Regions from separate parts of the Caulobacter sp. Root487D2Y genome, predicted to be linked through region 2. Evidence: predicted binding sites of a transcription regulator. Region 2 holds the regulator's gene; each other region holds the start of a gene.
What was found. Region 2 encodes LexA, which represses DNA repair genes until DNA is damaged. Its sites were predicted from a motif close to ATGTTCNCNANNTGTTCT; they were not measured.
Positions count from the first base shown of each region.

Region 1: the regulator LexA is predicted to act here: its motif matches at 1,585-1,602, upstream of ssb (single-stranded DNA-binding protein).
Region 3: the regulator LexA is predicted to act here: its motif matches at 2,686-2,703, upstream of ASD38_RS08250 (ATP-dependent helicase).

Region 1 is NZ_LMFD01000010.1:766,276-771,504, reverse strand. It holds gene ASD38_RS13390 (hypothetical protein) at 1-375, shown strand, start outside; gene ASD38_RS13385 (hypothetical protein) at 471-1,142, shown strand; gene ASD38_RS13380 (hypothetical protein) at 1,158-1,547, shown strand; gene ssb (single-stranded DNA-binding protein) at 1,688-2,182, shown strand; gene ASD38_RS13370 (TonB-dependent receptor) at 2,510-4,768, shown strand; gene ASD38_RS13365 (TetR/AcrR family transcriptional regulator) at 4,923-5,229, shown strand, end outside.
Region 2 is NZ_LMFD01000012.1:141,501-146,729, forward strand. It holds gene ASD38_RS17930 (glycoside hydrolase family 3 protein) at 1-2,312, opposite strand, end outside; gene lexA (transcriptional repressor LexA) at 2,591-3,295, shown strand; gene ASD38_RS17940 (GFA family protein) at 3,467-3,874, opposite strand; gene ASD38_RS17945 (glutathione S-transferase family protein) at 3,926-4,573, opposite strand; gene ASD38_RS17950 (ComEC/Rec2 family competence protein) at 4,576-5,229, opposite strand, start outside.
Region 3 is NZ_LMFD01000009.1:147,283-152,511, forward strand. It holds gene ASD38_RS08220 (OprO/OprP family phosphate-selective porin) at 1-289, opposite strand, end outside; gene ASD38_RS08225 (nuclear transport factor 2 family protein) at 600-1,004, opposite strand; gene ASD38_RS08230 (Coq4 family protein) at 1,001-1,783, opposite strand; gene ASD38_RS08235 (ribbon-helix-helix domain-containing protein) at 1,896-2,123, shown strand; gene ASD38_RS08240 (hypothetical protein) at 2,120-2,356, opposite strand; gene ASD38_RS08245 (hypothetical protein) at 2,368-2,568, opposite strand; gene ASD38_RS08250 (ATP-dependent helicase) at 2,704-5,124, shown strand; gene ASD38_RS08255 (hypothetical protein) at 5,209-5,229, shown strand, end outside.

The sequences.
Region 1 (5,229 bases), on a different contig from region 2:
GTCGAGATCCTGCCCGGCAAGGGCGGCACCGACGTGCTGGAGGCCCTGGGCCTGAAGCCCGGCATCGTGCGCAACACCAAGACCGACCACGGCCAGACCGTCTCGGCCGACGGCAAGGGCCCGATCTACGGCTTCTCGCTGGACACCGGCTTGGATCTCACCGACGACGCCGGCCGCAAGCTGGCGACGGCGGCCATGACCAAGGCCCTGTCGGCGGTGCGCACCGCCTATCGCGAGATGGCCGACACCGCCAACGGCGTGAAGCGAGACGACGCGACCAAATCGAGCCATGTCGACGGCAAGGTTCCGACCTATCTGACCAACCAGATCGCCAACTACCAGGCGGCCCTCAATCGCCTGACCGGCGGCGGGTAGGGCGCGGGGGCCCTTTGAGGCTCCCTCGACAGCCCCTTGGGGCCTTCTGCGCGCCTGGACTTGAAAGCGTCATCAGCGCGTCGTAGCCAGGGATCATGGAACTTCTCAAAGATCGACGCGTGTTGCTGGGCGGCGGCGCCGCCCTGGCCCTGATCGCGGGCCTCGGCATCGCCCTGGCCCTGATGCACGGCGCCAAGTCGCCCACCGAGGCTCCGCCGGCCTCGCGCGGCGGACTGGTGGTCGAGACTGGCCGGGCCGACGACACCAAGCTCGATCCCGCGCGGCCGCTGCGCTGCTTCGTCGGCGGCCAGTTCGTCGGCGAGACCACCCTGGCCGAGTGCGCCAACAAGAACGGCGTGGCGACCGGCGCCCTTGACGTCGGCGTCGACGAGACCGGCGCCCTGGCCGCCGCCGACCAGGCCGGCCTGGTGCTGACCCCGTTGCCGCCCCCCGCCGAGGCGCCGACCGTGCCCGCGCCGGCCGCGACCCCGGCCGCCCAGACCCCGGCCGTTTCGAGCACGCCCCTGGCTGTCTGCTGGCGCTACGCCGGCGGCGAGTGGCGCAAGCTGCCCGGCGAGATCACCGTCAACGCCTGCGCCCAGCAAATCTCGGGCGGCAAGTGCGAGAGGGCGGGCGGGGCGACCTACGGCCGCTGGGGCGACGAGACCCTCCGGCTGGTGCCGGGCCGGGTCGAATCCTCGTCCGACAACCGCACCTTCCATTCGATCATCGAGCTGGGGCCCAACTGCTCCATTCCGTCGGCCTAGAGAGACTTTAAGACCATGCGCCTTCCCGTCGTCGCCCTCTCGCTCATCGCCGCCGCCGCCACCGTCGGCCTGGCCGGCTGCGAAAAACAGACCAAGGCCCCGTTCGAGACCGGCGTCTGCATGCACGTGATCGAGCAGAAGGACGGCACGCTGAAGTTCAACCCGGTGGCGCGCAACGTGCCGAGCCTGGAGTTCTGCGCCGCCGAGCTGGAAGGCATGCGCCTGCGCTTCGCCCGCCTGGGCAGCCCCAGCCGCGAAATGACCGGCGCCTATCAGGGCAAGTTCATCTTCCTGCAGAAGGAGGGCATCTATCTGGGCGACACCTACGAAGGCGCCCGGTTCATGTCGCTGGTCCGCACGGGCGACGGACGCCTGGCCGTTCCAGGGGCGATGCCGGCCCAGTAGGGCGTCGCAAACCTGGGGAGAACCCGGGTGGTCCACAGGAACATTTGTGGAACAAAGCTTGATTTCAGTTTTAAGAACCCGTTAACGTCCGCCCAGATGCCGGCGCGATGGGTCGCCGGGCGTGAACAGGAAACTTCCCCATGGCGGGCAGCGTCAACAAGGTCATTCTGGTCGGCAACCTCGGGGCCGACCCCGAAATCCGCACCCTCAGCTCCGGCGACCGCGTCGCCAATCTGCGTCTGGCCACCTCGGAGAGCTGGCGCGACCGCACCTCGGGCGAGCGCAAGGAAAAGACCGAATGGCACCGCGTGGTGATCTTTAACGATAACCTCGTGAAGGTGGCCGAAAGCTATCTGCGCAAGGGCTCGACGGTCTATATCGAGGGCGCGATCCAGACCCGCAAATGGGCCGACGCCTCGGGCGTCGAGAAGTACTCGACCGAGATCGTGCTGCAGAAGTTCCGCGGCGAACTGACCATGCTGGGCGGTCGCGGCGACAACGCGGGCGCCGGCGCCCCGGGCGGCGGCTATGACGAAGGCTACGCCGGCGGCGGCGGTGGCGGCGCCCCGCGCAGCCAGCCGAGCGGCCCGCGCGAGAGCTTCTCGGCCGACCTGGACGACGAAATTCCGTTCTGATCGCCCTCTACGGTTCGGTTGTAAACAAGTGGCCGGTTCCCTTTGGAATCGGTCACTTTTTTCTTGCGCCGGCTGCGGTGCCGCGGTTGGGCGCCAACGTGGTGAACCCCTTGGACCGGGTCGCGAATGGACAACTCCGCGACCGTTCAGGCGCCGCCCATCAAAAGCGGGAGCCGGGACGGGTCCATGGAAGGCGCGGGCGGCTCGCCTTGGTCAATACTGACTTACTCGTAAGTCAGTATTGACTCCCCCGAAAAGGCGGTGCGATGGTTCCGTCGTTCGTCGAACAGCGTCATCAAGGGCGCGGCGGCGACAGGGGAGGGAATCATGAGCCGTCTTGCCTATACGGCGTCGCTGCTCGCGTTGATGGCCGCGACCACGCCGGCCTTCGCGCAGACCAACGCCGCGCCGCGCGAAACCGCCAACGTCAACAGCGTCGATGAAGTCGTCGTCACCGCGACCCGCCGGAGCGAACGCCTCCAGGACGTGCCGCTCAGCATCACCGCCTTTTCGCAGGCCGAACTGACCCAGAAGGGCGTGGTCGGTTTCGAGGGGATCGCCCGGGAAACGCCCGGCGTCGTGCTCAACCGGGCCAGCGACAACAACGCCCGCTTCACCGTCCGGGGCATCTCCACCAACGGCTGGGGCGCCGGCCTGCAGACGACCACCACCATCTATCTCGACGAACTGCCGCTCAGCACGATCGGCAACACGGTGACCCTCGACCCCGCCCTGTACGACGTCGAGCGCGTCGAGTTCCTACGCGGTCCGCAGGGCACGCTGTTCGGCTCGGGGTCGCTGTCGGGCGCTTTGCGCGTCCTGACCAAGAGCCCGGACCTGACCGCCTACGACGCCTCCGTCCTGGCCGACATCGGCTACACGCCGGACGGCGAGGGCGTACGCCAGCGCTACAACGCCATGGTCAATGTCCCGCTGGTGGAGCACACCCTGGGCCTGCGCGTGGTCGGCTTCTATCGCAACGAGGACGGCTTCGTCGACAACCTGGGGACGGGGGTCAAGAACGCCAACGCCCTGACCGACTGGGGCGGGCGCGCGATCCTGCTATGGAAGCCGAACGATCGGCTTAGCGTCCGGCTGCTGGCCTCCTACGAGGACAGCGATCCCATGGACTCCTCGCTGACGACGCCGTCGCTAGGCGATCGCAAGCGCTACAGTACGATCCCCGACCAGTACACGTCGAAGACCCAGATCTATAACGGCACCCTGGAATACCAGTTCGACGGCGCGCGCCTGACCAGCTCGTCGACCTATTCGATCGCCGACAGCCTGTTCAACGTCGACCTGGCCGGCACCTTCAACCTGGCGGTGCCCTTCTATCTCTATGACGGCTTCCAATCGAAGACCTTCGTCCAGGAGACGCGGCTGGCCTCCGATACGGGCGGCCGGTTCGACTGGGTGGCGGGCGGCTTCTACCTGCACCGCGACACCGACCTCAACGGCGAGGACCGGTCGAGCGCGGTCTACCTCGCCGCCCACCACATCGCCGGCCTGCCGGGAACCACCTTCGCCAAGTTCGGCAGCGACACGCGCACCTACGAACTGGCCGCGTTCGGCGAGCTGACCTATCACCTGACCGACAAGCTGTCGGCCACCGGCGGCCTGCGCTACGGCAAGTACGGCGGCGAGGTGGACGTCTATCCGGGCTTCAACACGGCCTATTTCACTTATGCGCTGTTCGGCATTTCCGGGCCGCTGACCCTGGCGCCCAGCGCGGCGTCGACCGCCAAATATCCCTCGGCCGAAAAGGCCTCCTGGAAGGCCAGCCTCAGCTACAGGCCGTCGCGCGGCCTGACGACCTACGCCACCGTGTCCACGGGCTACCGGACCCCCGTCTACAACGGGCGCGCCGGCAGCGTCAGCACGGTCGATCCGACCGACCTGGTCATTCCGACCGGGGCGGGCTCGGACAACCTGATCAACTACGAGGTCGGGGTGAAGGGGCGCTGGCTGGACGGCAAGCTGACCGCCAACCTGGCCGCCTACTATATCGACTGGAAGAACATCCAGGTTCAGGCGAACCGGCAGTCGGACTCGGTTCAGTTCGCGACCAATGTCGGCCGCGCCGCCAGCAAGGGGCTCGAGGCCGAGGTCACCTTCGCGCCGGCCCCGGGTTGGGTGCTGGGCGTCAACGGCTCGCTCAACAACGCCAAGGTCACCGAGCTGAGCCCTCAGGAGGCGACGATCTCCGGGGCCGTGGACGGCGCGCGCCTGGCCTCGCCGCATGTGCAGGGGTCGCTCTTCGGCACGTACTCCTACGCCCTTGGCGGTCAGGCCACCGGCTTCACCAGCATCCAGGTCCAGCACGTCGGCTCGTTCCCGAACGGTTTTCCCAACACGCCGGGCAAGGCCGGGGTCCGCAGCCCGCTGTACGACACCACCGACAGCTACACCTACGTCAACCTCCAGACCGGGACGCGGTTCGGCAAGTGGAACGCGATGCTTTACGGCGAGAACCTCGGCAACAGCCGCGCGACGACCTACATCCATCCCGAGGCCTTCGTTTACAGCCGCTACGCGATCGTTCGCCCGCGCACGTTCGGCGTGCGGCTCGGCTACGAGTATTGAACGGGATCATGACGACAAGAGCGATCCTTGCCTGCCCGCCCTCCGTCGCCGTTCCGGCGGCGGGGGGCCACCCGCCCCGGCGGTCGACCCTTTCGACGCCCGGACAGGCGGGTCCCGTTGACGCGCCCGTCGCCAAGCCGTTACGCCAAGACCGATGACCAGCACCGATCAAGTCAAGCCGAAGACCGCCTCGACCCCGGAGCGCGCCGTCGCCCGAAACCACAAGGCGCGGGTCCGCGAGGAATCGATCGAGCGCATTCTCGACGCCGCCGAGCAGCTGTTCGCCGAGTTCGGCTATCACGGCGTCACGTTGAAGGACGTGGCCGCGCGGGTCGGCGTCAGCTCGACGCTGATCCACTATCACTTCAACGGCAAGGAGAGCCTCTACGAGGCGGTGTGGGCGCGGCGCGCGCCGATTTCCGCGCGCAACCGGCTCGAGGCGATGCGGCGCTACGCCGAGG
Region 2 (5,229 bases):
CCGACCGGCAGCGTCACCGGCTTGTCGCCGCCCACGCCCAGCCAGACCGGACCGGCCGGCGGCGTATCGATCCGCAGCTCGAAGGTCAGGGCCATGGCGCCGTTGGCTTCGCGCGACAGGTCCAGGGGGGTCGGCCGGGTCAAGGACAGCCAGGCCTTCTCGCCGCCCGACCAGCGCGCCGACCAGGCGTCCTCCTGCCGGCGGCGGTCGACCTTGCGCAGGACGAGGCCCTCGCCGCCGTAGGTCGCCACCCGCGCCGCCACGGCCGCGATCGTCGGAGCCTGGGCGTCGCCGATGCTGACCGCGAAGCCGTTGGCTCCGGCGCCGTCGCGGAAGAACACCCCGCGCGGGCCGGTCTCTATCGCGACGGCGGCCTCGGGCAACGGGCCGACCGCGTGGGGCGCGGCGTAGGTCAGGCCGTAGCCGAAGGCAAACTGCGGATCATAGGCCTTCTGGCCGACGTTCAAGGGCGTCTGGTCCGGCCGCTTGGGCCACGAGAACGACAACTTGCCGGTGAAGTCGTGGCGCGGCTTGCCGTCCGGGCCGGCGATCAGCACGTCGGCCACGCCCTGCCCCTCCGAGCCCGGCAGCCAGGCGGCGACGAAGGCGTCGGCGGCGTTGATCTGAGGGTTCAGATAGAGCGGCCGGCCGGAAATCAACACCGCCACGGTCGGCACCCCCGCCGCCTTCAGCCGCTTGAGCAAGGCCAGGCTTTCGGCCGATCCGGCGTGCAGGGCGACGTCGGCCTGGTCGCCCTGGAACTCGGCATAGGGGTTCTCGCCGAACACCACGATCGCCGCGTCGGGCTTGGCGTCATAGGCGCCGTCGGGACTGAGCAAGGCCGTCCCGCCGCCCGCCTTCACCGCCGCTTCGATCCCGCCCCAGATCGAGGTCGCGCCCGGGAAGTCCGCGTTGACGTTGTCGTTGCCCTGCCACGACAGCGTCCAGCCGCCGGTCTGCTTCATGATGCTGTCGGCCCCGTCGCCGGCCACCAGGATGCGCTTGCGCGGATCGAGCGGCAGCACGCCGCCGTCGTTCTTCAGCAGCACCAGCGACTTACGCACCGCCTCGCGGGCCACGGCCCGATGTTCGGGCGCGCCCAGCAGGGCCTCGTCGCCGGCATGGGGCCGGGCCGACGGCTTGGGCTGGTCGAACACCCCGGCCCGCAGCTTGACCCGCAGCACCCGCCGCACGGCGTCATCCAGCCGCGCCATCGGGATGGTCCCGTCGTTCACCTCGCGGACCATCGCGGCGTAGAGCGCCTTCCAGTCCTCGGGCACGTTGAAGACGTCGATCCCCGCGTTGAAGGCCGTCGGGCAATCGCCCTTGGTGCAGCCGGGGATCTGGCCGTGGGCGTTCCAGTCGCCGATGATCAGGCCGTCGAAGCCGATGCGGTCCTTCAGAACCCCGGTCATCAGGTCCTTGTTGGCGTGCATCTTGACGCCATGCCAGCTGGAGAACGAGGCCATCACCGCCTGGACGCCGCCGTCCACCGCCGCCGGATAGCCTGCCCCGTGCACGTCGCGCAGCGTCGCCTCGTCGGCCAGGTTGTCGCCCTGGTCGCGCCCGCCGTCAGTGCCGCCGTCGCCCAGGAAATGCTTGGCGGTCGAGATCACGTGGTCCTTGTCGAGAAAGCTTGCCCCCTCCCCCTGCAGTCCGCGGACCATGGCGGCGGCGTAGGCGGCGACGATCTTCGGGTCTTCCGAGTAGCTCTCATAGGTGCGGCCCCAGCGGTCGTCCTGCACCACGGCCAGGGTCGGGGCGAACGACCAGTCCATGCCCAGCGCCCGCACCTCCTGCGCCGTGGCCGCGCCGATCCGGCGGACGAGGTCGGGATCGCGCGCCGCGCCCAGGCCGATATTGTGCGGGAAGAGCGTGGCCCGATAGACGTTGTTGTGGCCGTGCACGGCGTCGGACGCCCACATCATCGGGATGCGCACGCCGCCGTTGGCCGGATCGACCGACGCGTCGTAGTAGCCGTCGATCATCTTCAGCCAGTCGCCGACCGAGGCGTGCTTGTTCCCGCCAGGCACCGAGCCGCCGCCGTTCTCGATGCTGCCGATATGGTAGCGGCGCACGTCGTCGGGGACGATCGACTTCATCTCCGGCTGCAGGGTCTGGCCGACCTTCTCCTCGACGCTCATCTTCGCGAGCATCGCGTCGATCCGCGCCTCCATGGCCGGATCCCGGCGGACCGGACTGTGAGCCTGGGGCCAGAGGTCGGGATGGACGACCGGCGCCGGGGCGGCGGCGAACGCCGGCGCGGCCAGAGATCCGGCCAGGGCCAGGCTTAGAATGGCGGTCTTCAGCATCGCGTTTCGTCCCCGCCCGACCTCTGCGGGTCCCGGCGAGACGAGCCTAGCGCAATGACGACAACGCTGTCATTTCAAATTCGGCAAAGTCGAGGATCACCACCTCGATTCGAAAGGGTCGCCGGAATCCGATCGCGGCCGTCTGGGACGAGCCTGTATTTCCTGAGGAATTAAGCCGCCCGTCCGACGAACACCGTTAACTTGACATCAACGAAGAACACCTAGAGAACATTCACAGAGGTTTGCGGTTTGTTCCGCGACGACTGGCGAGGCCGGACATGCTTACGCGCAAGCAGCACGAGCTGCTGATGTTCATCCACGAGCGGATTAAGGAGAGCGGCGTCTCTCCCTCCTTCGACGAGATGAAGGAGGCGCTGGACCTGGCGTCCAAGTCGGGCATCCACCGGCTGATCACGGCGCTGGAAGAGCGCGGCTTCATCCGCCGCCTGGCCCACCGGGCCCGGGCGCTGGAGGTGGTCAAGCTGCCGCAGCAGGCCACGGCGGCCGCGCCGCCCAAGGGTCGAGGAACCTTCAAGCCCCAGGTGCTGGAAGGCGGCGGCCAGCCGCCGTCGTCGCCTCAGCCCCAGATCGCCGCCGACAACACCCGCGAGCTGCCGATCCTGGGCCGCATCGCCGCCGGCACCCCGATCGACGCCATCCAGCACGAACGCGAGCGCCTGCCGGTGCCCGAGACCATGCTGGGGGCCGGCGAGCATTATGTGCTGGAGGTGCAGGGCGACTCGATGATCGAGGCCGGCATTCTCGACGGCGACTATGTGATCATCAAGAAGGGCGACACGGCCAACAGCGGCGAGATCGTCGTGGCCCTGGTCGGCGAGGAAGCCACCCTCAAGCGCCTGCGCAAGAAGGGCGGCTCGATCGCCCTGGAGGCCGCCAACCCCAAGTACGAGACCCGCATCTTCGGTCCCGACCAGGTCGAGGTGCAGGGCAAGCTGGTGGGGCTGATCCGGCGGTATCACTAACCGCCCTCCTTCTGTCATCCCGGAAACGGCGCAGCCGTTATCCGGGACCGACCTGGAACGCGGCGTTCGGGCGTCGGTCCCGGATCTTCGCGCTCCGCGCTCGTCCGGGATGACAAGCGTTTCGTGCGTCAAGGCTGGGGACAGGCACATGTGCCTGTCCCCATCTTGTATCTAGGTCGGCATCCCCGCCGGCCGGTTCTCGGCATATTGCGGCACGTTCAGAGGCGGCAGCCAGGGCTCGCGCCGCCTCACCCAGACCTCGTACTGCGGCGTGAACTGGCCGACCTCGTCCAGCCCGCCCAGGTGGATCTCGATCTCGCCGTCGCCCTCGCCTTCCGCCGTCCAGAACAGCGGCGAGCCGCAGACCGCGCAGCCGTGGATCAGGCCGTGCTCGGCGCCGGTCCAGACCGTCGGCTGGCCCTCGATCCGCACCTTGTCGCTCCGGAACGCCGCGAAGGCGTTGAACGGCGCGCCGTGGCGCTTGCGGCAGGTCAGGCAGTGGCACAGCCCCACCCGCAGCGGCCCGCCCTCCGCCACGTATCGCACCGCCCCGCAGGCGCAGCCGCCTTGCCGTTCCATGGTCGTCTCCATCCGTCGCCTGGCCCTTAACGTCCGACCGCGCTTTGGGCCTCAGAAAGCCAGCCGGCCCTTCAGTTCGCCGAACGGGACCATCACGTGCTGGCGATAGGCCGGACGGTCCCGCAGTCGATCGTACCAGGCCTCCAGGCGCGGCAAGGCCGGACGGTCAATCTCGAGCTCGAAGTAGCGATAGAGATGGGTCCCGATGGCGATGTCGGCCAGGGACAGGGTTTCGCCGACGACGAACGGGCGATCGGCCAGCCGGGCGTCGACCCGGGTCAGGCAGCGGGCGGTCTGGTCCAGGGCCCTGGCCACGGCGGCCTCGTCGCGCTGGGCCGCCGGCGTGCGGTAACCGCCCCAGAACACGCCGCCCAGAAAGGCCGGCTGCAGCGCCGTCTGCGCCCAGTCCATCCAGCCGTCGACCGGCGCGCGGGCGGCCGGGTCGGCGGGCCAGAACCGGTCCGCCCCACGGGTCGCCGCCAGATAGCGCAGGATGGCGTGCGACTCCCAGACCACGGTCCCGCCGTCCGCGATCACCGGAACCTTGCCGTGCGGGTTCATCGCCCGGAACGCCGGATCGTCCAGCCCGCCGAAATCGCCGCCGGCCGGGACATGCTCGTGCGGAAGGCCCAGCTCGCCGACCAGCCACAACACCTTCTGGACATTGGCCGAACTACGCCGGCCCCAGATCTTCAGCATGCCTATCGCCCCGGAACGCCGGTCCAGGGCCGGACGCCCCGCAGCGGTTGGGCCCAGACGATCCACCACTCGCCGCCCCGGCGATAGAGCTCGGCCGCCCCGCCCACGGCGAAATCGTCGGCGTCGAGCACGACGCGGTCGCGGCAGGCCGGCGGGACGGGCGGCGCGGCGCCGCGCAGCACGACGATCTCGGCCTGGGCGCACATGGCCGCCAGGTCGGCCGCGTCCGGCGCGGTCTTGCTCCACGACAGGGCCAGGGCGACGGGCGCCTCGGCGGTCGGGGCGCAGGACCGCCGGCCGCAAGCGTAGAGCGGGCTGGGCGCGGCGCTCTCGGGCACGGCCAGACCCCGGCGGCGGCCCCAAAGCTCGGCCCCGAAGCGGCGGGCGTCCGGACGCAGCAGCACCGCCGCGCGGCCCTGGCGCACCGCCGCCGTGGCGCCGTCGGGGGCGATCCAGACGTCGGGCGGGGCCGGGCGCGGCCACAAGGCCACCGCCAGGGCCAGGGGCGCGCCCAGCCAGCGCAGGCGGCCGCGCCACAGGCACAGCAGCATCAGGCCGACGAAGGCCAGGGCCAGGGTGAACGGCGGGCCGCTGGCCACCACCCGCTGGGCGCCGCCGGCCCCGGCGAAGCCGTCGGCGATCCACATCATCGCCCC
Region 3 (5,229 bases), on a different contig from region 2:
TCGAAGGCGGGACGCTGGCGACGGGCGGCAGGCTCTGGATCGGCGCGGGCGGCGGTGTCAGCGCGGCGGCGGGCGTGGGAGGCGCGAACGCGGTCCTGCGCTCCATCATCTCGACCTTGGCGGCCAGCGCTTCGAGCTGGCTTTGCAGCGCCTCGATCCTGGCGTCGCGCGGGTCGGGCGCGGCGGCGACGGGCGATGCCTTGGCGGCGGCGCCGGCGTCCGTGACGCCGAGACTGAAGCCCACGGCGAGAGCCAGCGCGGAAGCGCCGAGGAAGTGTCTGCTGTCCATTTCAACTCAATCCAAGCTTCGCCCCCGGAAGGGAGGGGTCTTGGGCGGGTTGTAGAGCGGCGCCGTGGAAAGGGCTTGATAAGCGTCAAGCTGCGCCGTGCAACTTCGTCGCACCCTTGTCGAGCCGTCGCGGAACGGGCTTCGCCTGGGTGCTGGTGCTGGTCGACGAGCTTGAGGGTCACGTCCGGATCCGTCTCGTCCTTGGGCTTCCAGACGCCCCGGGGCGAGACGCGCTATCGTTATGCAGTTTCATTACATAACGCTCCTCGCCGTCAAGCTCCCTTTGGCGGGCGAACGGCGCAGAGACCCGCTAGCCGCGCAGGAACCCGTCCACCAGCGCCTGGTCGCCGTCATAGACCCAGCACTCGGCCAGCAGGTCGTCGGCGATCCGATAGACGAGCACGCGATCCAGCTCGGTGACGACGCCGTCGCGCTCGAAGGCCTCGCGGGCGATCACCACGGCCCGCTCCGGTCCGGCGGTCACATCGACGATGCGGACCAGCTTGCGGCGCGTGCGACGGCTGACCTCGGCAAGGGTCGCCAAGGCGGCGGCCAGGCCGACATGGTCGCCGGTCAGCGGGTGATCGCCGAAATAGTGCAGGGTGAAGTCCGGATGATAGCAGGCGCGCAAAGCCGCCAGGTCGCCCGCCGCCCACGCCTTGGCGTAGCGCTCGGCGACCGCGCGGTTGGCCGCCGCTCGGATCTCGGTGGTCACGCGGCCTCGGCGATGCGGTCGCGATACTGGGGCGGGATGGCCTGATAGGCGGTGTTCGGCGCGACCTTGTAGGTCCGGCGCGCCTCGTCCAGCGGCATGGCGAACAGGGCGGGATAGTCGACCGCCGGCAGCCAGGCGGCCGAGCGGCCGTTGCGCCAGGCCTCGCGCACGGCCTTGCCGTAGGGCTGGCCCAGCCTGGCCTTCTGGAACTGGCGCGCGCCGGCCAGGGCGATGACCGCGAAGCCCAGGCTCCGGGTCTGGGCGTACGAAAAGGCCACCACGCAGACCTCGCCCAGGGCGTCGGTGCCGTAGCCGGTCAGCACGTGCCAGACGTCGTGCACGTCGCGCATGCGCCGGGCGTACCAGGCCAGCGGATGGGCGGCGTCGACGTCGGACTCGGGAATCTTGCGGCTCTCCTCGGCCAGGCCTTCCGCCGACAGGCCGCGCGGCGCGATGAAGTCGCGATAGGCGGCGCCGACCGTGCCCGGACCGAACTGCGCCAGCCAGACCGGATCCGACAGCCGCTCGGCGAACTCGTCGTGTTCGTAGGCGATGCGGCCGCCCTCGGGCGTGCTCAGCAGGCGACGGTAGCCCTTCGGGATCGCGTTGCCCGCCAGGGCGCGCATGATCTCGAACACCTGGGCGGTGTCCTCCTTGTCGGCGATCAGGCGCCGGACAGCCCGAAGCGCCCGCAAAGGCTGCAGGTTGAACGACTGACGCCCCCGCTGCATCGGTTGGCGCGACTTTGGCCCACCGAGCACTTGCGTGGCTGCGATCATAAGGCATGCTCCTGCTGAACCCGATAAAGATGACATGGCGTCATTTTTATTCAAGAGGGTTCAGCGACCCCCGATCTGCGACGTGATCAGACAGCAACAGGGGATGGGCATGATGGGCAGTCTGAAGAAGCGTTCGATCAACCTGGCCGGCCACGCGACCTCTCTGGCCCTGGAGCCCGAGTTCTGGACCGTGCTGCAGGCGGCGGCCAGCGCGGACAAGATCAGCGTCGCCGGCCTGATCCAGCGCATAGACGCCGGGCGCGGCGAGCGCCCGCTGGCCTCGGCCTGCCGGGTGTTCGCCCTGCTGCATGCCCAGGCCGGCGAGGGCGGAACGGTCTAGCTCTGCGCCACGCCCGGACCGGGCTTGGGCAGCGGAATAGGCTCCGGGATGGGCGTTCGCCGAGGCAGGGCCGGCGCCTTCGGCATCTGCATCGACAGATCGGCCGTCCGCACGGTCAGCAGGCCGGAGCGCCAGCCGCCGATCACCAGGGCGGCGATCAGCAGCAGCACCCCCAGCAACGTCAGACCGGCCACGCCCAGATGCTGGGGCCGGATGTCGTCGCGACGCGCCATGGCGCCCTCCCCTAGCCGGCCGGCTTGGGCGCGTCCGGAACCTTGGGCGCGTCGAGCTGCGGCGCGGAAACATTGACGTCGACGGTCTTCTTGTGGCTCACGCCGCCGGTGAAGACGAAGTAAGCGATCACCGCCACGACCACCACTAGGGCGCCGATGATGAACGCCATGCCGGTCCCGCCGCCGCCGCTCGTATTGGTTTCTTCAGCCACTTTCGTCTCCTGTGATTTCCATCCCCGCCGAACAAACGGGAGGTGGAGGTCGAGGTTCCGGCGGGAAGCGCGACGCCGGCGCGGCGGATGGGCGCGAGGGCTTAAGCCGGACGAACTTTGTGCTACATATGTTCCATGTCTCAAGGCTTCGACTCGTCCAAGTTCCCCGGCATCCCCGGCGACTTCCCCGGTGATCTCCCCGCTCCGCGCATCTCCGACCTGGCCCGCCCGCGCGGACCGGACGGCGGCGGTCCCACGCCGAACTATCTGGAGGGGCTGAACCCCGAACAGCGCGCCGCCGTCGAGGCGACCGAGGGTCCCGTGCTGGTGCTGGCCGGCGCCGGCACCGGCAAGACCCGGGTGCTGACCACCCGCCTGGCCCACATCCTGGCCACCGGCCGCGCCCGGCCGTGGGAGCTGCTGGTCGTCACCTTCACCAACAAGGCCGCCCGCGAGATGCGCGAGCGGATCACCCACATCATCGGCGACGAGGCCGAGGGCCTGCGCTGGCTGGGCACCTTCCACTCGGTGGCCGCCCAGATCCTGCGCCGCCACGCCGAGCTGGTGGGACTGAAATCCAGCTACACGATCATCGACACCGACGACCAGGAACGGCTGCTCAAGCAGCTGATCGAGGCCGCCGACATCGACGCCAAGCGCTGGACGCCGCGCGCCCTGGCCGGGCTGATCGACACCTGGAAGAACCGCGGCTGGACGCCCGACCGCGTGCCGCAAAGCGAGGCCGGCGAGTTCGCCAACGGCCGGGGGATCACCCTCTATCGCCAGTACCAGGAGCGGCTGCGCATCCTGAACGCCTGCGACTTCGGCGACCTGCTGCTGCACAACATCACCATCTTCACGGCCAATCCGGACGTGCTGGCCGAATTCCAGCGGCGCTTCCAGTACGTGATGGTCGACGAGTACCAGGACACCAACGTCGCCCAGTACCTGTGGCTGCGGCTGCTGGCCCAGGGCCGCCAGAACGTCTGCTGCGTGGGCGACGACGACCAGTCGATCTATGGCTGGCGGGGGGCCGAGGTCGACAACATCCTGCGCTTCGAGCGCGACTTCCCCGGCGCCAAGGTGATCAAGCTGGAGCGCAACTACCGCTCCACCGAGCACATCCTGGCCGCCGCCTCGGGCCTGATCGACGCCAACAAGAGCCGGTTGGGCAAGACCCTGTGGACCGAGGCCTCGGGCGGCGAGAAGGTCAAGGTCAGCGGCGTCTGGGACGGCGAGGCCGAGAGCCGGATGGTCGCCGACGAGATCGAGAAGGCCAAGCGGGCGGGCCGCAAGTACAGTCACATGGCCATACTGGTGCGCGCCTCGTTCCAGATGCGGGCCTTCGAAGAGCGGTTCGTGATGCTGCAGATCCCCTACAAGGTGGTCGGCGGCCCGCGGTTCTTCGAGCGCGCCGAGATCCGCGACGCCCACGCCTATCTGCGCCTGATCCAGTCGCCGGACGACGACCTGGCCTTCGAGCGGATCGTCAACACGCCCAAGCGCGGCGTCGGCGACACCTCGGTGCAGAAGCTGCTGCAGATCGCCCGGCTGGAAGGGATCTCCACGGTCGACGCCGCCCGGGTGATCATCGGAAGCGACGACCTGCCGGCCCGCACGCGCACGGCGCTCAGCAACTTCCTGCGCGACCTGGACCGCTGGCGGGCCCTGGCCGCCAACACCCCGCACCAGCGGGTGATGGAGGCGGTGCTGGAGGAGAGCGGCTACACCGACGCCCTGCGCCTGGACAAGGGTCCGACCAGCCAGACGCGGCTGGAGAACCTGAAGGAGCTGGTCCAGTCGATGAGCGCCTTCGACACGCTCGAAGGTTATCTGGAGCACGTGTCGCTGGTCATGGACCTGGACAAGGGCGCCGGCGACGACGCGGTGTGGATCATGACCCTGCACTCGGCCAAGGGGCTGGAGTTCCCGCTGGTCTTCCTGCCCGGCTGGGAGGAAGGCGTGTTCCCCAGCCAGCGCAGCATGGACGACAAGGGCGAGAAGGGCCTGGAGGAAGAGCGCCGCCTGGCCTATGTCGGCATCACCCGGGCCCGCGAGGAGGCCCGGATCAGCTTCGTGGCCAACCGCCAGGTCTATGGCCGCTGGACCAGCCAGCTGCCGTCGCGGTTCGTCGATGAACTGCCCCTGGCCCACGTCGATGCGGCCTCGGAGACCGGCTATTACGGCGGCGGGCCGGGCATGCAACAGACCGTGTCGTCGCGCTGGGACGACCCGGGGACCAGCACCTTCACCGCCGGCAGCTATGACAGTCCCGGCTGGAAGCGGGCCCAGGAGCGCGCCTCCGGTTTCGGCGAGCGCGGCGCGAGCTGGCGCAGCGGCGGCTCGGCCGCGCGCTCGGCCCCGATCGAGGGCGAAGGCCGGCTGGTGGCGGTTTCGGCCAGTTCGGCGGCCAGCGCCTATACGCGCGGCGACCGGGTGTTCCACGTCAAGTTCGGCTACGGCAAGGTCACCGGCGTCGAGGGCAACAAGCTGTCGGTGTCGTTCGACAAGGCCGGCGACAAGAAGGTGATCGACAGCTTCGTGGAAAAGGCCTGAGGCGAGACCGGAATCCGGCTGATTGACGGGGCTGGAGAGAGGGCCGAGCGTCACCAGAGGTCGAAAACCCCTGGAGGACTCGCCTTGAAATCCGCCGCCCTGATC